Regions from separate parts of the Streptomyces sp. NPDC058092 genome, predicted to be linked through region 2. Evidence: riboswitches for the same ligand, from Rfam matches in the RefSeq annotation. Region 2 holds a riboswitch; each other region holds the start of a gene.
The links. A riboswitch is a leader RNA that binds a small molecule or an ion and turns the genes downstream of it on or off. The one in region 2 is predicted to bind cobalamin.
Positions count from the first base shown of each region.

Region 1 (7,000 bases), on a different contig from region 2:
GCACGGAGCCGCTCGCCTCGCGCAGCGCCTCACGGGTCCGCGCGTCCCACACGCCGAGCTGCTTCAGCTCCTCCACCAGATACGCGTTGACCTGGAGGAACTCACCGCTGAGCGTCTCGCGCTTGAAGAGGTTGGAGACCTGCGGCTCGATGCACTCGTACACACCCGCGATCGAGGCGATCGTCGCCGTCGGCGCGATGGCGAGCAGCAGCGAGTTGCGCATCCCGGTCTTCGCGATCCGGGCGCGCAGCGCGTCCCAGCGCTCCGGCCAGTTCAGCTCGGTGTCGTAGTGGTCGGGGTGCAGCACACCGCGCGCGGCCCGCGTCTCGGCCCAGGCCGGCAGCGGACCCGACCGCTCGGCGAGCTCGCAGGACGCCTCGTACGCCGCGAGCATGATCCGCTCGGAGATCTGTGTGGAGAGCGCGCGGGCCTCGGGGGAGTCGAACGGCAGCCGCAGCCGGAAGAAGACGTCCTGCAGGCCCATGGCCCCGAGGCCGACCGGGCGCCACTTCGCGTTGGAGCGGCCGGCCTGCTCGGTCGGGTAGAAGTTGATGTCGACGACCCGGTCGAGGAAGGTCACGGCGGTACGGACGGTGGCGTCCAGCCGCTCCCAGTCGATGGAGCCGTCGGCGACGAACGCACCGAGGTTGACCGAACCCAGGTTGCAGACGGCCGTCTCGCCGTCGTCGGTGACTTCGAGGATCTCGGTGCACAGATTCGACGAGTGGACGACGCGGCCCGGCTCGGCGGTCTGGTTCGCGGTGCGGTTGGAGGCGTCCTTGAACGTCATCCAGCCCTGGCCGGTCTGCGCCAGGGTCCGCATCATCCGGCCGTACAGCTCACGGGCCGGCATCGACTTGCGGGCCAGCCCCTTGGCCTCGGCGGCCCGGTACGCGGCGTCGAACGCGTCGCCCCACAGGTCGACCAGCTCGGGGACGTCGGCGGGCGAGAACAGCGACCAGTCGCCGTCCGCGTCGACCCGGCGCATGAACTCGTCCGGGATCCAGTGCGCCAGGTTGAGGTTGTGCGTACGCCGCTGGTCCTCGCCCGTGTTGTCGCGCAGCTCCAGGAACTCCTCGATGTCCGCGTGCCAGGTCTCCAGGTAGACGGCGGCGGCGCCCTTGCGCCGGCCGCCCTGGTTCACCGCGGCGACCGAGGCGTCGAGCGTCTTCAGGAATGGCACGATGCCGTTGGAGTGCCCGTTGGTGCCACGGATCAGCGAACCGCGGGCGCGGATGCGGGAGTACGAGAGACCGATGCCGCCCGCGTGCTTCGAGAGCCGTGCCACCTGGTGGTAGCGGTCGTAGATCGAGTCGAGCTCGTCGAGCGGGGAGTCCAGCAGATAGCAGGAGGACATCTGCGGGTGCCGGGTGCCGGAGTTGAACAGGGTCGGCGAGGACGGCAGATAGTCGAGCCGGCTCATCAGCCCGTACAGCGCCGCGACTTCGTCCAGGGCACGCTCCGAGTCGTTCTCGGCGAGCCCGGACGCGACTCGCAGCATGAAGTGCTGGGGTGTCTCGATGACCTGGCGGGTGTGCGGGTGGCGGAGCAGATAGCGGCTGTGCAGGGTCCGCAGCCCGAAGTAGCCGAAGCGGTCGTCGGCGCCGTCGGCCAGCGAACGCTCCACCAGCGAGTCGAGGGCGGCCGCGTGCAGCGCGACGAACTCGGCGGTGCGGTCCGCGATCAGGCCCTCGCGGTGCCCGACGGCGACCGAGGCGGAGAAGGAGACGGCGCCCTGGCCGGCGGCCTCGTCGGCGATGGCGAGGGTCAGGAGCCGGGCGGCGAGCCGGGAGTAGGCGGGGTCCTCGGAGATCAGCCCCGCGGCGGCCTCGGTGGCCAGCGCGCGCAGCTCGGCCTCGTCCGCCCGGGCGCTGCGGCCGCGCAGCGCGGCGGCGGCGACGCGACCGGGGTCGGTGTCGGGCAGATCGACGGTGAGGTCGGTCAGGGTCCGCAGCAGTGCGGTTCCCGGTCCGTCGTGTGCGGTTGCCTCGGACTCGGCCGCTTCGGACACGGCGGCTGAAGCCGGATCGGCTGGCGCGATGGTCACGTGGTGCTCTCCCTCGCTCGGCTCGGGGCCGGCGGGGAACGGGGCGGCCGGACAGAGGCGGGCCCGGGTCTGGGCAGCACTCCGTACGGCGTCCACCGGCCCAACCGCGAGGCCCGGACGTCTGGCATCCGGTTCGGTCGAGCCGGATGCGCTGTCGGCAGGTCCTCGGACTTACTCGGGGGTGCGCAAAAGCGCACCGAACACACCGTTGCGGGACAGTTCCGGATTCGCACCGGATTCCCCTGCGGCGACAGCGAGCATGAGCATACATGTGGGGGCCGCCCGATGAGACAGCCCCCACATGTTGTGTCGCGCAACGGAATTCGGGACGCGCGTACGGCCCGCCGCTGAGGGCAGGGGCGGCCCGCCGCGCCCCGCTGAAGGGGGCTCGACGGGCCGTCGTACGGCTGTGGGAGCGGCCGTCAGTGGCCGCCGCGTGCCCCTGCTGTGGCCGGTGGGAGCTCCACCTGGACGCCCCGGTCGCCCGCGTCGGCCGTGTAGTCGGCCGGCGAGGTCTCGTCGACCCCGACGGGCGCCTTCACGGCGTTCAGGACGAAGGTGAGCACCACCGTCACCACCACGTTCAGCACGAACGCCGTGAGACCGATGTAGCCGATCTCGCCGATGCCCGGGATCTCCTTGGACGACCCGCCGAAGTGCGCCTGGGTCGGGCTGGCGACGCCGTACGCGGCCACCGTCCCGTACACCATGCCGACCGCCCAGCCCGCGAGCAGCGCCCAGCGGTGGAACCAGCGGGTGAACAGGCCGCCGACCAGGGCCGGCATCGTCTGGAGGATCCAGATCCCGCCGAGCAGCTGGAAGTTGATCGCGACCGTCTTGTCCATGGTGAGGACGAAGGCGAGCGCGCCGACCTTCACCAGCAGCGACACCAGCTTGGAGACCTTGGTCTCCTGCTCCGGGGTCGCGTCGGGCTTCAGGAAGTCCTTGTAGATGTTGCGGGTGAAGAGGTTCGCCGCGGCGATCGACATGATCGCGGCGGGCACCAGCGCGCCGATGCCGATGGCGGCGAACGCGACGCCCGCGAACCAGTCCGGGAACATGTTCTCGAACAGCTGCGGGATGGCCAACTGCCCGTTGTCGACCTTGATCCCGGCGGCGATCGCCATGAAGCCGAGCAGCGCCAGCAGGCCCAGCATCAGCGAGTACAGCGGCAGGATCGTGGTGTTGCGCCGGATCACATTGCGGCTGCGGCTGGAGAGCGTCGCCGTGATCGAGTGCGGATACATGAACAGCGCCAGCGCCGAGCCCAATGCCAGGGTGGCGTAACCCCATTGACCCGCCTCGCCCGGTGCGAGCGCGCCGCGCGGCTTGCCGGTCGCCGGATTGGTCTGCGAGAACGCCTCGCCGGCCTTGGCGAAGATGTCGTCGAAGCCGCCGAGCTTGATCGGGATGTAGATGATCGCCACCGTGATGACCAGATAGATCAGCCCGTCCTTGACGAAGGCGATCAGCGCGGGCGCCCGCAGACCGGACGAGTAGGTGTACGCGGCGAGCACCGCGAACGCGATCAGCAGCGGCAGGTCCTTGATGAACCAGTGGGTGTTCTCGCCACCGCCGACGCCCATCACGTCCAGCACCGCCTGGATGCCGACGAGTTGGAGCGCGATGTACGGCATCGTGGCGAGGATGCCCGTGACGGCGACCGCCAGCGAGAGCCCCTTCGAGCCGAAGCGTCCGCGGACGAAGTCCGAGGTGGTCACGTAGCCGTGCTTGTGCGAGACCGACCAGAGCCGCGGCAGGAAGGTGAAGATCAGCGGGTACACGAGGATCGTGTACGGCACGGCGAAGAAGCCGGCTGCGCCCGCCGCGTAGATCGCCGCGGGCACGGCGACGAAGGTGTACGCGGTGTACAGGTCGCCGCCGAGCAGGAACCAGGTGACCCAGGTGCCGAACGACCGTCCGCCCAGGCCCCATTCGTCGAGGCTGGCGTCGTTCTCGGCCTTCCGCCAGCGTGCGGCCAGGAAGCCCATGACCGTGACGGCCAGGAAGAAGAAGATGAAGACGCCGAGTGCGACGCCGTTCACGCCGTCCTTCATGCCGACGCACCCCCCTTGCGGGCGCGCTGGTCACGCTGCCACAGCTTGTACGCGATCATCGTGAGCGCGGTGGAGATCAGCACCCAGAGCATCTGGTACCAGTAGAAGAACGGAATGCCGATGAAGGTGGGGTCCACCTTCGCGTACGAACTCACCCAGAGCATCGCCACGAACGGCGCGATGAGACAAAGGGCGATGACCACCCGCACCGGTGTGACGGTCGGTGGTTTTCCTTCTGGGTCTGCTGGCATGCGGCGACTCCGTCCCCTCGCTGATCACCTGGTGTAATGCGCAGGAAATCTAGGGGAGGCTTCTGGTCACCGTCACCCCCTGTCCGCATTGCGGTCCGGCAACAGTCTCGTGAGCGGGCGCGAATGTTCGGAATGTTGCCAAACGTACGAGAGTTGGTCCGGATCAAGGCGTGCGAACGGCCCCCGTGGAGTGACGGATTCCACGGGGGCCGATGCGGCTGTGCGTACGGGGTGCGGTGGCCGGAAGCAGCCGGTCGCCGTGGCGGGTTCAGTCCGTCGGCCGCTTCAGGCGGGCCACGAACTTGTACCGGTCGCCGCGGTAGACCGAGCGCACCCACTCCACCGGCTCGCCCCGTCCGTCCAGCGAATGCCGCGAAAGCATCAGCATCGGAAGGCCCACATCCGTACCGAGCAGCCCGGCCTCGCGCGGTGTGGCGAGCGAGGTCTCGATGGTCTCCTCGGCCTCGGCCAGCCTGACGTCGTACACCTCGGCGAGCGCGGTGTAGAGAGACGTGTACTTCACCAGCGAACGGCGCAGCGCCGGGAAGCGTTTGGCCGAAAGGTGCGTGGTCTCGATCGCCATCGGCTCACCGCTGGCGAGCCGGAGGCGCTCGATCCGCAGTACGCGGCCGCCGGTCGTGATGTCGAGCAGCCCGGCCAGCGTGTCGTCGGCCGTGACATAGCCGATGTCCAGCAGCTGGGAGGTCGGTTCGAGTCCCTGGGCGCGCATGTCCTCGGTGTACGAGGTGAGCTGGAGGGCCTGGGAGACCTTCGGTTTGGCGACGAAGGTCCCCTTGCCCTGGATGCGCTCCAGCCGGCCCTCGACGACCAGTTCCTGGAGGGCCTGGCGCACGGTGGTGCGCGAGGTGTCGAACTCGGCGGCCAGGGTCCGCTCCGGGGGCACGGGAGTGCCCGGCGGCATGGTGTCCGTCATCTCCAGGAGATGTCGCTTCAGCCGGTAGTACTTCGGGACGCGCGCCGTCCGCGTGGTCGCGCCCGTCTCGTTCTCCGTACTGCCCCCGTCGGCACCCATGGCCCGCCTTCCCGACTGCTGCGTTGCTGCCGTCACCGGCTCCTCCGTCTGTCGCGGCTCACATGGTGGCACGGTCCGGTCACGGGTCGTCGCCCTCCCTTAGATGTCGGTCCTATAACGGACGCGAGTGCACTTCTTATACACCCTTGACACCCCTAAAGGTCTAGGCCAAGCTCCCGGTACTGGTCTAAACCATTAAAGACCAGGTCCAGCCCCAGCAGTACTCGTCGAATGTCTTCGCGGTGGGCGGGGTTGCAGTATCCCTGAGGAGGGTTTGGCGTGAAGCGCAAGCTCATCGCGGCGATCGGCGTCGCGGGCATGATGATCGGCCTGGCGGCGTGCGGGTCCGACGACGGCGGTAGCGACAACGTTAAGAAGACGAGCGCCGGCAGTTACGAGGGCCAGACCCTGACTGTATGGACGATGTCCGGCTCGAACCCGCCCGGTTGGACCAAGACGGTCACCGACGAGTTCGAGAAGAAGACCAAGGCCAAGCTGAAGATCGAAGTCCAGGACTGGAACGGCATTCAGCAGAAGGTCACGACGGCCCTCTCCGAGTCCAACCCGCCGGACGTCCTGGAGATCGGCAACACGCAGACCCCCGCGTACGCCAAGACCGGTGGCCTCGCGGACCTCGGTGACTTGAAGAAGGAGATCGGCTCCGCCTGGGCCGACGGCGTCAACCAGCCCTCCGTCTACGACGGCAAGCAGTACGCCCTGCCGTGGTACGTGGGCAACCGCGTCGTCATGTACAACAAGAAGGTCTTCAAGGACGCCGGTATCACCGAGACGCCGAAGACCCGTGCCGACCTCTTCAAGGCGTTCGACGCCATCAAGCAGAAGGGCGACGCCGAGCCGATCTACCTGCCCGGCCAGAACTGGTACTTCTTCGACGGTCTGCTCGTCGGCAAGGGCGTTTCGCCGGTCAAGAAGGAAGGCGACAAGTACGTCTCCAACCTGGCCGACCCGAAGGTCGCCGAGGCCATGGACGTCTACAAGCAGTACCAGTCCTACTCCAAGGCGCCCAAGGACAAGGACGAGGCCACCCCGCAGCAGGCCGAGGTCTTCGCCAAGGGCAAGACCGGCGCCATCATCGCGATGGGCTACGAGGCCGGTACGGCCATCAAGGCCAACCCGAAGCTCAAGGACGACATCGGCTTCTTCACCATCCCCGGTGAGACCGCGGACAAGCCCGAGGGCGTCTTCCTCGGTGGCTCGAACCTCGCCGTCGCCGCGGGCAGCAAGAAGCAGGATCTGGCCAAGGAGTTCCTGAAGATCGCGCTCTCCGAGGCGAACGACGGCGCGCTCATCAAGGAGGCCGGCTGGTCTCCGAAGAACGACGCCATGCAGAAGTACACCGTCGGCCAGCCCGCCGCCGAGGCGGCCGGCCCGGCCGCCGCCAAGTCCGGTGGCACCACCCCGCTGATCCCGGAGTGGGCGCCGGTCGAGAACCCGCCGAACCCGATCAAGACCTACATGACGCTGGTCCTGCAGGGCAAGTCGCCCGCCGACGCCGCCAAGAAGGTCGAGGGCGAGCTCAACAAGCGCCTCGGCCAGCAGCAGTAGTCGCAGTAGCGCGTTCCGCGCCGGGGCGGCGGGTCTCGACCCGCCG
Region 1 covers NZ_JBHVSY010000001.1:492,128-499,127, forward strand. The annotation lists gene ACFVV1_RS02335 (ribonucleoside-diphosphate reductase subunit alpha) at 1-2,047, opposite strand, end outside; cobalamin riboswitch at 2,186-2,321, opposite strand; gene mctP (monocarboxylate uptake permease MctP) at 2,470-4,104, opposite strand; gene ACFVV1_RS02345 (DUF3311 domain-containing protein) at 4,101-4,355, opposite strand; gene ACFVV1_RS02350 (GntR family transcriptional regulator) at 4,624-5,388, opposite strand; gene ACFVV1_RS02355 (extracellular solute-binding protein) at 5,668-6,954, shown strand.
Region 1: another riboswitch for cobalamin. It lies ahead of ACFVV1_RS02335 (ribonucleoside-diphosphate reductase subunit alpha); the one in region 2 lies ahead of ACFVV1_RS22225 (ABC transporter substrate-binding protein).

Region 2 (7,000 bases):
CGGGCGAGCGAGGAGAGCATCCCGCTGTGTTCGCCGACCCTGGCCAGCCGGGACAGGGCGGGTCCGGGGCGGTAACGGCGGGTGCGGTCGTCGCAGACCAGGAAGGCGCGCGCGGTCAGCGTGGTGAGCAGTCGCTGGACGACGGCCTTGTCCCAGCCGTGGTGACGGGCCAGTTCGCTGACACCCCACTCGGGCCGTTGCTCGGTGAAGGTGAGCAGGACGAGCAGGGCCCGGTCCACGGTCTGCAGGACGCCAGGGACCCGGTTTCCGGCTTCGGCCGGGGTGCCGGTTTCCTTGCCGTGCTCCGTCATGGGGACGGCCCTCCTTCGTCCATGTCATCCGCCTACCGGTGCGGAAATCGCAACGCCGTTGCGTTTTCTGGCGAAAGAATGCGGGTGCCCCAAGCGGGTGTCAAGGGTTTGCCGCGAATTCGCCTCCGCGGCGCGAATGTGCTGCTCACAGGCGGTGGCGGGACAGGTCGCACCGGTGGCGTCGGCGCGTGGGCGTGCCGCCCGCAGGCATGCGTTCTTCGCACGGTCAGGAGCTCACGCATGAGGCGCACACCTTTCACGCTTCACCCGATTGGCCTAACGGAAGGGTGGCGTCCGCACCACCGTGACGGGCGGCCACCGCCGAAGCGCCGCGCATGTGACGGCCGGCCTGCGCGGGCGGGGAGGTTGCAGCGTCCATCCGGGTGAGGCGCGATGGGAATCGGACGCGCCTCCCCTGATGGATCCAGCCACAGGACGCGCCCGGGCGAGGAGGGATCGGCCATGGGAGCCGCTGACGGTTTCACGGATTCCGGAGAGCTCGACGGCCTGACGGTGTACGACACCGCGGGCGAGAAGATCGGCAGTGTGGGCCGGGTGTATGTCGACGACAACACCGGCCGCCCGGACTGGATCACGGTGAAAACCGGCCTGTTCGGCATGAAGGAGAGTTTCGTGCCGCTCGCCGGGGCCCGTCGCGTGGGCTCCGACCTGCACATCACGCATCCGAAGGACCGCGTCAAGGAAGCCCCCCGGGTGGACGCGGACGCGCATCTGTCCGTGGCGGAGGAGGAGGAGCTCTACCGCCATTACGGCCTCGCCAGGAACACCACCGCCCGGTTCGGCGGGCAGCCGGGCACCGGAACCACGACGTCCGGGACCGGCACCACGGCCACGGGCGCGGCGCGAGCCGCCGGAACCGGAGCCATGGGCGCGGCCGGCACCTCCGCCTCCGGTACGGACACCTCCCGCACCTCCACGTCGCGCACGACCGGCATGGCCGGCGCCGGAACCGGTACGGGTCCGGGCAGGCACCGCGACACCGGGACGGCCGGCACGGCCCGGCCCCTCGTCGGCGCCGGGGCGGGTGCCGAGCGGTCCGCCGCGGACCTGGGCGGCAAGGAGGAGTTGATCCGCTGCGAGGAGCAACTGCACGTCGGCACCGAGGAGTACGAGAGCGGCAAGGCGCGCCTGCACAAGTACGTCGTCACCGAGAACGTGACCAGGACGGTGCCGGTGGCACACGAAGAGGTACGGGTCATCCGTGAACCGTTGCGGCCCGGCGACAGGGCGACGGGGCCCACGGACATCCGCGAGCAGGACGTCGAGGTCACCCTGCACGCCGAGCGCGCCACCACGCGCAAGGAGACGGTGCCGGTCGAGCGGGTGCGCATGGAGACCAAGAAGGTGACCGAGCAGAAGGAGGTCTCCGCCGAACTCCGCAAGGAACAGATCGACTACGCGGACGACAGGAACATCGAGGGCGGAGACATCGGAGGAAAGGGCATGGGCGGCGAGTACGGCCGAGGGCGCCGCCGCTGACCCCCGCCGCAGAGCGGCGGACAGCCGCACCGAGAGCGCGAGTGAGGGGCGGGCCCGTGTCGTGTCAGGGCCCGCTCTCCCGCCGTCAGAACTCCGGCAGTTCGCGTACGGCACCGCCACCGCAACGCCCGTCAGCGCCCGCCGCCACAGCGCCCGCCGCTACGGCCGCACCGGTCCCTCCGGCCCCACGGGTTCGACCGGCGACTCCGGTCACTCCGGTCACTCCGGTCACTCCGGTCACTCCGGTCACTCTGTGCGCTCCCGCCGCTCCCGCCTCTCCGGTCACTCTGTGCGCTCCCGCCGCTCCGGCAGGAAGCGCACCGAAGGCCGCCCGTCGGGGCCGTCCGGAGCGACCCGCGCCCGCACCCGGTAGACGTCGGCGATGAGTTCCTCGGTGATCACTTCGGTGGGGGTTCCGGCGGCCACCACTCGCCCCTCCTTCATGACGACGATCCGGTCGCAGAACATCGCGGCCAGGTTGAGGTCGTGCAGAGCGATCACACCGGTGAGGGGCAGCGAGGTGATCAGTGACAGCAGTTCCAGCTGGTGCTGGATGTCGAGGTGGTTCGTCGGCTCGTCGAGCAGCAGTTCACGCGGTTGCTGAGCCAGTGCGCGCGCGATCTGGACGCGTTGCCGCTCGCCTCCGGAGAGGGTGTGCCAGGACTGGCCGGCGCGGTCGGCGAGACCGGTCCGCTCCAGGGCCTCGCGCACCGCGTCGTCGTCCGCCCGGCCGGGCGCCGACCAGGCCCTGCGGTGCGGGACGCGCCCGAGGCGCACCACGTCCAGGACACTCAACTCGACCTGGGTGACGGCATGCTGGTCGACCACGGCGACCCGCTGGGCCACGGTCCGGCGGCCGATCGCGTCGAGCCGCCTGCCATCGAGGGTGACCACGCCCGTCGCCGGGGCGAGCACCCCCGCGAGCACCCGCAGCAGGGTGGACTTGCCGGAGCCGTTCGGCCCGATCAGCCCGACGGTCGTGCCGGGCGGCGGGGCGAAGTGGACCCCGTCGAGGATGAGGCGGCCGCCCGCCTCCCGGCTGACCCGGTCGGCACGCAGCCCGTCCGAGGCTCCCCCCGTCATGTGATCCTCCGGGTGCGGTACAGGACCAGGACGAACGCGGGCACGCCGATGAGCGCGGTGACGACACCCACCGGCACCTCCTGCGGGTCGAGGACCGTCCTGGCGAGCGTGTCGACCCAGACCAGGAACACGGCCCCGGCCAGTGCGGTGACCGGCAGCAGCCGCCGGTGCCCGGAGCCGGCGAGTGCCCGCGCGGCGTGCGGCAGTACCAGGCCGACAAAGCCGATGGCGCCCGCCGCGCTGACGAGTGCGGCGGTCAGCAGCGCGGTCGCGCAGAGCAGCACGATCCGGGTGCGGGCGACATGGACGCCGAGCGCGGCGGCGGCGTCCTGGCCGAACGCGAAGGCGTCGAGCGTACGGGCGTGTCCGAGGCAGACCAGCAGCGTCAGGACGAGAACGGCGGAGCAGATCCACACATCGGTCCAGCCGACCCCGCTGAGCGAGCCCAGCAGCCAGAACAGCACCCCGCGGGTCTGCTCGGCGTCGGCGGAGGTCATCACCACGAAGGAGGTGAGCGCGGAGAACAGCTGCATGGCCGCCACACCGGAGAGGACGACCCGGTCGGTCGTGCCGCCCAGGGTGTGGCTCAGCAGCAGAACGAGGGCGAACGAGCACAGTGCGCCGATGAACGCGCCGGTCGAGATCGACACCGCTCCCCCACCGACCCCGAGGACGACGACCACGACCGCGCCGGTCGACGCACCGGAGGAGACGCCGAGGACGAACGGGTCGGCGAGCGGGTTGCGGAGCAGGGACTGCATGACGGTGCCGCACACCGCGAGCCCGGCGCCGCACACCGCCGCGAGCAGGGTGCGCGGCATGCGCAGGCTCCAGATGATGCCGTCCCGGATCGGGGTGAGCCGCGTCCGGCCCCAGCCGAAGTGGGCGGCCACTGTGGACCAGACGTCGGCGACGGAGATGCGGGCGGGGCCGATGGTGACGGCGACCGCGACGGACAGCACGAGCAGCGCGACGCCGCAGGCCCACAGGACCCCGCCGCGCAGCTTCCGTACGCCCGCCCCGCCGCGCAGCTTCCGTACACCGTCCCCGCCGCGCGCGGTCGCTTCGGAGGCCCGCCGCGCATCCGCCGCCGTGGTCCGCTCGGTGTCCGTCACCCCGCGAGCCCGAACGTGCGCAGCCCGGCGGCGACGCGTTCCACGCCCTCGACCGTCCGGATGGACGGGTTCATGGCCTGGCCGCTCAGCAGGACGTACCGCTTGTGCCTGACGGCGTCCATGTTCTTCGTGGCGGGGTTGGACTCCAGGAATTCGATCTTCTTCGCGGCGCTCTCGGCGGTCTGTGCCTTGCGGGTCAGGTCACCGATGACCAGGACGTCGGGGTTGCGGTCGGCGACGGTCTCCCAGCTGATCTGCGGCCATTCCTCGTGCGTGTCGTCGAAGACGTTCTTCGCGCCGAGTTCCCCGGTGATGATGCCGGGTGCTCCGCAACAGCCGGCCAGGTAGGGGGCCTTGGAGTCGGAGAACCAGTAGAGGAGGGTGGTACCGGAGGCGTCGATGGACCCGGTCGCCTTCTTCACCCGGGCCCGCAGCCGCGCCACGAGCGTGTCGCCGCGCTCCTGCACGCCGAACACCCTGGCCAGGTCGCGTACTTCGCCGTAGACGCTGTCCATGGTCAGTGGCTCGGTACGGGCTCCGTCGCCGCCGCCGCTGTTGTCCTTGCCGGTGCAGTCGGCGGGCGAGACATAGGTGGGGACGCCGAGCTCCTCGAACTGTTCGCGGGGGGCGACGCCGCCCTTGGCGAGGGTCGACTCGAACGACGCGCTGACGAAGTCGGGCTCCTGGTCGAGGACCTTCTCCGACGAGGGCCGGTTGTCGGCGATCCTGGGGACCTCGGCATTGGCCTTCTCCAGGCCCTTCATCACCGGGTCGGTCCAGGTCGCGGTGGCGGCCAGCCGGTCGGCGAGGCCGAGGGACAGCAGGATCTCCGTCGACCCCTGGTCGACCGGGACGGCGCGGCGCGGCGCGGATTCGACGGTGACGGTGCGTCCGCAGTTCTTCAGCGTCACGGGATATCCGTCGGCGGAGCCGGACTTCGCGGTGGAGTTGCTCGTTCCGCCGCCGCAGGCGGTCAGCAGGACGAGTCCCGCCGTGAGCAGGGCGATGGTGCGGACGGGGCTGGCTATGGACGGCACGGAGTCCCTCTGCGTCTCTGGGCCCATGCGCGGAGCCCGTTGTACGGAGTTCTGCGCCCGGTACCGGGTCGCAGCCGCCAGCAGGTCTTCGGACTCGGGTTCCTTCGGACGGGACGCCTTCCCAGGACACCCGAAGGTGTTCCCAGTGGCCGTGGCCCCGCCCGTCCCCCTCACCGCTGCGCGTCAGTTCCGGATTCTCACCGGATTCCCTGACTCCTACGTGGAGTTCGACTGGCCCAGGCAAGCTATCACGAGCTTCTGCGCAGCTCATGGTCGGTGTGGCCGGTGGTACGCCGGGATGGGCTCCCCGTCGCACCACCTGCCTGATGCCTACGGACGCTGAAGGGCGATCACGGCATTGTGTCCGCCGAAGCCGAAGGAGTGGCTGATGGCACGCCGGACAGGCAGCCGCAGCGGTTCCTTGGTGACGCAGTTGATGTCGAACTCGGGTGCCGGGGCGTCCAGGTTGGCGATGGGCGGTACGACTCCGCGCTGGAGCGTGAGGACGGTCAGTCCGGCCTCGATCGCTCCGGCCGCCCCCATGCAGTGCCCCAGCACGCCCTTCGGGGCGGTGACGGGCGGCCGGTGCGGGTAGACCCGGCCGATGAGGGCGGCCTCGGTGGCGTCGTTGATCGGCGTCGCCGTGCCGTGCGCGTTGATGTGCTCGACATCCTCGGCCGCCCAGCCCGCGTCGCGCAGCGCGGCCTCGACCGCTGTCTGGGCGACCGCGCCGGACGGGTGCGGGCTGGTGGGATGGTGGGCGTCGGTGGTGGCGCCGGTGCCCGCGAGCAGCGCCCGGGGTCCGGCGCCCCGGGCTGCGGCGTCGGCCGCCCGTTCCAGCACCATGACGGCGGCGCCCTCGCCCATGACCAGCCCGGCACGGTCGGCCGCGAAGGGCCGGCATCGCCTGGCCGGGTCGCCGTGCGCCCGGGCCGCGGCTCCGGACCGGGCGAACCCGGCCATGGCGGCCGGGTAGACGATCGACTCGGTGGCTCCGGCGATCGCGATGTCGCACTGCCCGGTGACCAGGAGATCGCGGGCGACGGACAGGGCGGTGACACCGGACGAACACGCGGTGCACGGTGCCATGCTGGGACCCGTGGCCCGCAACTGGATCGCGATCTCGGCCGCCGGCATGTTCGGGATGGTGAGCAGGATGCCCGACGGCGAGATGGCATCCGGTCCGTGCCGGTCGAGTACGACGGCCTGCTCGGTCAGTGAGGCGGAGCCGCCGCTGCTGGTGCCGACGACCACCGCGACCCTGCTGCCCTCCCACCGCGCCGGGTCGAGCCCGGCGTCGGCGACCGCCTCCCGGGCGGCGAGGACGGCGAACTTGACGTACCTCCCCATCCGGAAAGACGTACGGCCGCCGATCGCGGCGTCCAGATCGATTCCTTCGACGGTGCAGGCGAAATCGATCGCGCACCCTTCGAGTGCCGCGACGGTACGCACCGGCGAGACTCCGGCGCACACACCTTTCCAGGTGGATTCGGTGTCGTTGCCGACCGGAGTGATCATTCCCAGGCCGGTGACGGCGATGGCGGGCTTGTTCATCGGGCGTTGCTCATCGGTGCTGAGCCGCCCACCGGCGTCCCGCGGTCCGTTGTCGCGTCGATGAACCGCGTGATGTCGGCGAGGGTGGCGTCCTTGGGGAGCCTGTCGAAGTCCCCGTCGCCGCCCGCCGTCTCCCTGATGAGGACAGCGAACTCCGCGACGGCGAGGGAGTCCATCTCCAGGCTGTCCATCGTGGAATCAGGGCGGATCTCGGCGGCGGGCACTTTGAAGGTGTGTGTCAGCACCTCGGTGATCTTGGGATGAATCGTACTCATGAGCTTCCTCTCCATCATTCGGTACGGCTGCCGGGGACGGTGGGGGCATCGTCCCGACGCCGGATCAACTGGGTGGCGTGCCTCCAGTTACGCCTTGTGGCGAACCGATTCGGCACCGTCTTTCC
Region 2 covers NZ_JBHVSY010000013.1:86,997-93,996, reverse strand. The annotation lists gene ACFVV1_RS22245 (IclR family transcriptional regulator) at 1-311, opposite strand, end outside; gene ACFVV1_RS22240 (DUF2382 domain-containing protein) at 774-1,811, shown strand; gene ACFVV1_RS22235 (ABC transporter ATP-binding protein) at 2,094-2,894, opposite strand; gene ACFVV1_RS22230 (FecCD family ABC transporter permease) at 2,891-3,925, opposite strand; gene ACFVV1_RS22225 (ABC transporter substrate-binding protein) at 4,006-5,046, opposite strand; cobalamin riboswitch at 5,108-5,297, opposite strand; gene ACFVV1_RS22220 (beta-ketoacyl-[acyl-carrier-protein] synthase family protein) at 5,377-6,600, opposite strand; gene ACFVV1_RS22215 (acyl carrier protein) at 6,597-6,875, opposite strand; partial or broken gene ACFVV1_RS22210 (acyl-CoA dehydrogenase) at 6,963-7,000, opposite strand, start outside.

Region 3 (7,000 bases), on a different contig from region 2:
CCCTGGGCACAGGGCCTGCCGGTACGGGGCCTGCCGGTACGGGGCCTGCCGGCGGGGGAGCCGCCCGCCCGGGTGCGGGTGGCGCGTCGGCCCGGCCGATGCTGCGCCGCGCGGGAATGAGCTCGGTGCGGGAGGGCTGCCCGGAGGCGGTCCACCGGGTCGGGGACACGGTGGACTCCGTTCCCCCGTCCCACGACGTCCGGTTCCTCAGGGAGGGTGAACCCCTCCTGATCCCGGTCCTCGACTCCGTCAGGCGGCTGTGGGATGTCGAACAGCCCGCCAGGGCGGCGACCATCCGCGAGTTCGGTTTCCACTCCCTCATCGCCGTACCCATGCGGGCCCGGGACACGGTGCTCGGCCTGACCACTTTCGTGCGATCGGTGAACCTGGCCCCTTTCGAACCCGACGACGTCCTGCCGGCCCGCGAAGTGGTGGCGCGGGCGGCGGTGTGCGTGGACAACGCCCGCCGCTACACCCGCGAGCACGCCGCGGCGCTGACCCTCCAGCGCAGTCTGCTTCCGCACACGCTGCCCGGAGGGATGGCCCTGGACGTGGCATCCTCGTACCTCCCGGCGGACGCCAAGGACGGTGTCGGGGGCGACTGGTTCGATGTGATCCCGCTGTCCGGCGCCCGGGTCGCCCTGGTCGTCGGCGATGTCGTCGGCCACGGCATCAGCGCCGCCGCGACCATGGGCAGGCTCCGCACCGCCGTGCACACCCTCGCCGACATGGACCTTCCCCCCGACGAACTGCTGGCCCACCTCGACGACCTCGTGCTCCGGCTGAGCGACGAGGAACCCGACGGCGGGGCGAGCGGCACGACCGTGCTCGGCGCCACCTGTCTGTACGCGGTCTACGACCCGGTCACCCAGCTCTGCACGATGGCCCGCGCCGGCCACCCGCCCCCCGTCGTCGTCTTCCCGGACGGGCGCGTCAGCTTCCCCGAACTGCCCGCGGGGCCCCCGCTCGGCCTGGGCGGGATGCCCTTCGAGACGGCGGAGGTCATGCTGCCGGAAGGCAGCCTGATCGGCCTCTACACCAACGGCCTCATCGAAGGCAGGGACCGGGACGTCGATATCGGCATGTCCCACCTCGGCGCCGCCCTGTCGCAGTGCGGACTCTCCCTCGACGCACTGTGCGCGACGGTCGTCGATCAGCTGCTCCCCGTACCGCAGCCCGACGACGTCGCCCTGCTGCTCGCCCGTACGCACGAGCTGAGCGCCGACCACGTCGTCTCCTGGGAGGTGCCCTCCGACCCGGCCGCCGTCGCGGGCGTCCGGGCCCGCACGGCGCGCGTGCTGAGGACCTGGGGCCTGGAGGAACTGGAGATGACGACCGAGCTGATCGTCAGCGAACTGGTCACCAACGCGGTGCGCTACGCCACCGGCCCGATCAGGCTGCGGCTGCTGCGCCAGTCCGTCCTGATCTGCGAGGTCTCCGACACCAGCAGCACCTCTCCCCGGCTGCGGCACGCCAGGACGACCGACGAGGGCGGTCGCGGCCTCTTCCTCGTCGCCCAGCTGACCCGCCGCTGGGGTACCCGCTACACGCCCGAAGGCAAGATCATCTGGACCGAGCAGGAAATCCCGGCGACGGCAACGTGACGACCCTCCCGATGGACCGTCCACAGCACCGGCATCACAGCAACGCCGCTGTCTTCGACTCCGTGCGTCACCCGGTGCATCACCCGCTCACGGAATTCGGCGCTCGCGCCCGGGGGCCCGCTCACGGCACCCGGGCGGTCCACTCCTCGGTGCCGAACTTCGTACGCACGAGCTCCTCGGCCCGGGCCATCTCCTCGTCCGTCACCTTGCCCTGCGCGAGGCCGTACCGGGTGCGGAAGGATTCGATCATCCGCTCTATGACGGCCTCGCGCGCCAGTCCGGTCTGGCGGCGCAACGGGTCGACGCGCTTCTTCGCGCTCTTGGTGCCCTTGTCGGAGAGCTTCTCCTTGCCGATGCGGAGCACCTCCAGCATCTTGTCGGCGTCGATGTCGTACGACATGGTCACGTGGTGCAGAACGGCACCCTCCCCGCCGACCACGCGCTTCTGAGCCGCTCCCGCGATCTTCCCTGCGTCCGTGGCGATGTCGTTGAGCGGCTGGTACCAGGCCTTGATGCCCATGTCGCCGAGGGCGCCGAGCACCCAGTCGTCGAGATAGGCGTAGCTGTCGGCGAACGAGAGGCCCGAGACGAGCGAGTCCGGGACGGAGAGCGAGTACGTGATGGTGTTGCCGGGCTCCACGAACATGGCCCCACCACCGGATACGCGGCGGACGACCGTGATGCCGTGGCGCTCCGCACCTGCCGGGTCGACCTCGTTGCGCAACGACTGGAAACTGCCGATGATCACGGCGGGCGAGGCCCACTCCCACACCCGGAGCGTCGGCGGACGCCGGCCCGCGGCGACCTCGGCGGTGATGACCTCGTCGAGGGCCATGTGGAGCGCGGGGGACTGCGGGGCCTCGTGGATGAGCTGCCAGTCGTAGTCGCTCCACTCGGTGGCCTGGGCGAGGGCCCGGCGCACGGCGACGGCGACGCCCTCGGAGCTGAGGCCGAGCATCACGGTCGAGGCGGGGAGAGCCGCGTCGATCCGGGCGGCGAGACCGGCGGTGCCGGTATGGGCCGGGGCACCTTCCAGCGCCGCGTCGATCGCGAGAATCGCCTCGTCGGGCTCCAGGAAGAAGTCCCCGGCCACCCGTACGTTGCGCAACGCCCCGCCCTCGACGTCCAGATCGACGACGACGAGCTTGCCGCCCGGGACCTTGTACTCACCGTGCACAGCCATGCCTCCAGATCCACCGGATTCCTCTACGAATCGGCACCGATCACGCACAACGTCCCTGCCGCGCGATCTAATCCGCCGTCACAACGGGGCCGTGCGTTACGAACTCCGGCATGCGGAGGAAGGGGAGTTCACTCTGTGCGCCGAGGGCGTGGAGGGGCGCTCGGCGCGGGAGTTGCTCGACGACGGCGCTTCTCAGCTGATGCTGCTCGTCCGGAGAGAGCGCCGCAGGCAGCTCGTCGTCGGCCGCTTCGGCCGGGACCGCGCAGCGAGCGAGGACGGCCGCGCCCTCCGTCCACTGTGCCACCGGTCGGACCCGGCGTACTTGTGGGTGTCACTCACGGGAATCTAGAGTGTGCGCGTCGTGGTGTTCGGGAAGACCGGTGACAGACTCCAGGGAGTCTCAGGCCGGAGCGGCCCTCGCCACTGTGATCGGGGAGTATCCGTCCCACTGACGCCACTGGCCGCAGAGCGCGGCTGGGAAGGCCGGGGCGGGTACGAGCGCGAGCGAACCCGTCAGCCAGGAGACCGGCCACGGCATCTCACGAAGTTATCCACGAGGTGCTGGAGCGTGACCGTATGACCCTGCCCGAGTCTGCCGTGTTCAAGTGGCGGCGCGAGGACACCATCCGCACCGCGGGGCTGCTCGCGGTGATAGCGGCCCTGCACGTGGTGGCGTTCGGCGTGTTGTTCCTGCTGGTCGTGCCGGGGCATTACGAGGTCGGATCCAAGGCGTTCGGCATCGGGCTCGGGATCACCGCCTACACCCTCGGCATGCGGCACGCCTTCGACGCCGACCACATCGCCGCCATCGACAACACGACCCGCAAACTGATGGCCGACGGCAAGCGGCCCGTTTCGGTCGGCTTCTGGTTCGCGCTCGGACACTCCAGCGTGGTCATCGCCATGGCAGCGCTGGTAGCCGGGGGAGCGCGCCTCGCGGGGGTGCTGATCAACGAGAATTCGGGCACGCACCAGGTGCTGGGCGTGGTCGGCACGACCGTCTCCGGGTCCTTCCTCTACCTGATCGCCGCTTTGAACCTCGTCGCGCTCGTCGGCATCCTGCGGGTGTTCAGGGCGATGCGGGCCGGCCGCTTCGACGAGGCCGAGCTGGAGCAGCACCTGGACTCGCGGGGGTTCATGAACCGGATCCTCGGCCGGTTCACCCGGTCCATCACCAGGCCCGGCCAGATGTATCCGCTCGGCTTCCTCTTCGGTCTCGGCTTCGACACCGCCACGGAGGTCACCCTGATGGTCATGGCGGGCAGCGGTGCCGCGGCCGGTCTGCCCTGGTACGCGATCCTGTGCCTGCCGCTGCTGTTCGCCGCCGGGATGAGCCTGTTCGACACGCTCGACGGGACGTTCATGAACTTCGCCTACCAGTGGGCCTTCTCCAACCCCGTACGCAAGGTCTTCTACAACCTTGCCATCACGGGCCTGTCGATCGCGGTCGCCTTCTTCATCGGCACGATCGAGCTGGTCACCGTCCTGCACGACAAGCTCGATCTCCGGGACTCGGTCACCGGCTGGATCTCCGGCCTCGACCTGGGCAACGTCGGCTACATCATCGTCGGGCTCTTCGTGCTGGTGTGGGCGGTGGCGTTGGCGTACTGGAGGATCGCGAAGGTCGAGGAACGCTGGACGGCCCGCGCCGCCGACAGCGGCTGACGCCCTTGCGCCGGGGGCGAGTTGGACGTGAGCCGGATCGGCAGGACGGTCCGGGGCCGTGCGGTGAGTGAGTGCACACCACGCGGCCCCGGACCGTCGGGACGCTGTTTCGAGGGGGGTGGGTCAGCCCTTGCGGGTCCTGACCTCTTCGGTGAGCTGGGGCACGACCTGGAAGAGGTCGCCGACGACGCCGTAGTCGACGAGGTCGAAGATCGGGGCCTCGGCGTCCTTGTTGATCGCGACGATCGTCTTGGACGTCTGCATGCCCGCGCGGTGCTGGATCGCCCCGGAGATACCGGACGCGATGTACAGCTGTGGCGAGACGGACTTGCCGGTCTGGCCGACCTGGCTGGAGTGCGGGTACCAGCCCGCGTCCACGGCCGCCCGCGACGCACCGACCGCCGCACCGAGCGAGTCCGCCAGCGCCTCGATGACCGCGAAGTTCTCGGCGCCGTTGACACCCCGGCCACCCGAGACGACGATCGCGGCCTCGGTCAGCTCCGGGCGCCCCGTCGACTCACGCGGGGTGCGGGAGACGACCTTGGTGCCGGTGGCCTTCTCGGAGAACGACACCACCAGCGCCTCGACCGCACCCGCGGCCGGAGCGGCCTCCACCGGCGCCGAGTTCGGCTTGACCGTGATCACCGGGGTGCCCTTGGAGACCCGGGACCTGGTGGTGAACGACGCGGCGAACGCGGACTGCGTGGCGACCGGGCCCTGCTCACCGGCCTCCAGATCCACCGCGTCCGTGATGATCCCCGAACCGATACGGACCGCGAGACGGGCCGCGATCTCCTTGCCCTCCGCGGACGACGGGACCAGCACCGCGACCGGCGACACCGCCTCGTACGCCGCCTGCAGCGCATCGACCTTCGGCACCACCAGGTACTCGGCGAACTCCGGCGCATCAGCCGTCAGGACCCTCACCGCACCATGCTCGGCCAGCACACCGGCCGTGCCCGCGGCACCCGCACCCAGCGCGAGCGCGACCGGCTCACCGACACGCCGCGCCAGCGTCAGCAGCTCCAGCGTGGGCTTGCGGACGGCACCGTCCACGTGATCGACAAAGACGAGAACTTCAGCCATGGGACTTCAATCTCCTGCGAGTTGCGAAGAAAAACGAGAACGGAAACGGAAACGGGACCCGGACCGGGACCGGGGCCGGGGCCGGGGTCAGATGAACTTCTGGCCCGCCAGGAACTCGGCCAGCTGCTTGCCGCCCTCGCCCTCGTCCTTGACGATCGTGCCCGCCGTACGGGCCGGACGCGCCGCCGCCGAATCGACCGCGGTCCAGGCACCCGCCAGACCGACCTCGTCCGCCTCGATCTCCAGGTCCTCCAGATCCCAGGACTCCACCGGCTTCTTCTTCGCCGCCATGATCCCCTTGAACGACGGGTACCGCGCCTCACCCGACTGGTCCGTCACCGACACCACCGCCGGCAGAGAAGCCTCCAGCTGCTCGGACGCCGTGTCACCGTCACGGCGGCCCCTGACGACCCCGCCCGCCACGGAAACCTCGGACAGCAACGTGACCTGCGGAACACCCAGACGCTCCGCCAGCAGCGCGGGAACCACACCCATCACCCCGTCCGTCGACGCCATACCGGCGATCACCAGGTCGAAACCGGCCTTCTCGATCGCCTTCGCCAGCACCAGCGACGTACCCATCACGTCCGAACCGTGCAGACCGTCGTCCTCGACGTGAACGGCCTTGTCCGCACCCATCGACAACGCCTTGCGCAACGCGTCCTTGGCATCCTCCGGACCCACCGTCAGCACAGTGATCTCCGCATCGTCCGCCTCGTCCGCGATCTGCAGCGCCTGCTCCACCGCGTACTCGTCGAGCTCCGACAGCAGACCGTCGACATCCTCACGGTCCAGCGTCAGGTCATCGGCGAAATGCCGGTCCCCGGTGGCGTCGGGCACGTACTTCACACAGACAACGATCCTCAAGCTCACGCCGGCTCTCCTACCTGGGTATGGTTCGTAGGTTGACGATATGGCACTCAGTACCCTCTGTAAAGGAACCTAGTGCCAGAAGGGGCTCTCCGGTGTTACGTTCCCCGCATGACTGACGCACGCAGACCGGCGAAGAAGGCCCCCATGCGGGAGGTGCTCGCCCAGGCGGCCTTCCAGCTCTTCCTGGAGCGGGGCTTCGAGCAGACCACGGTGGACGACATCGTGGCGCGGGCCGGGGTCGGGCGCCGGTCGTTCTTCCGGTACTTCCCGTCCAAGGAGGACGCGGTCTTCCCGGACCACGAACGCTGTCTCGCCGACATGACCGCCTTCCTGGCGGCGGTCGGTGACGCGGAGCCGGTCGACGCGGTGTGCGACGCGGCCCGGCTCGTCCTTCGGATGTACTCCGCCAACCCCGAATTCTCCGTCCAGCGCTACCGGCTCACCCGGGAGGTGCCCGGGCTGCGCACCTACGAACTGTCCGTGGTGCGCCGGTACGAGCAGACGCTGGCCGGCTATCTCCGGGACCGGTACGGCGAGTCGGGGGACGGCGCGCTGCGGGCCGAGGTGATCGCCGCGTCCGTCGTCGCCG
Region 3 covers NZ_JBHVSY010000014.1:171,105-178,104, forward strand. The annotation lists gene ACFVV1_RS23735 (SpoIIE family protein phosphatase) at 1-1,604, shown strand, start outside; gene ACFVV1_RS23740 (biotin/lipoate A/B protein ligase family protein) at 1,726-2,781, opposite strand; gene ACFVV1_RS23745 (hypothetical protein) at 2,879-3,136, shown strand; cobalamin riboswitch at 3,133-3,336, shown strand; gene ACFVV1_RS23750 (HoxN/HupN/NixA family nickel/cobalt transporter) at 3,364-4,452, shown strand; gene ACFVV1_RS23755 (electron transfer flavoprotein subunit alpha/FixB family protein) at 4,576-5,538, opposite strand; gene ACFVV1_RS23760 (electron transfer flavoprotein subunit beta/FixA family protein) at 5,626-6,411, opposite strand; gene ACFVV1_RS23765 (TetR family transcriptional regulator) at 6,556-7,000, shown strand, end outside.
Region 3: another riboswitch for cobalamin. It lies ahead of ACFVV1_RS23750 (HoxN/HupN/NixA family nickel/cobalt transporter); the one in region 2 lies ahead of ACFVV1_RS22225 (ABC transporter substrate-binding protein).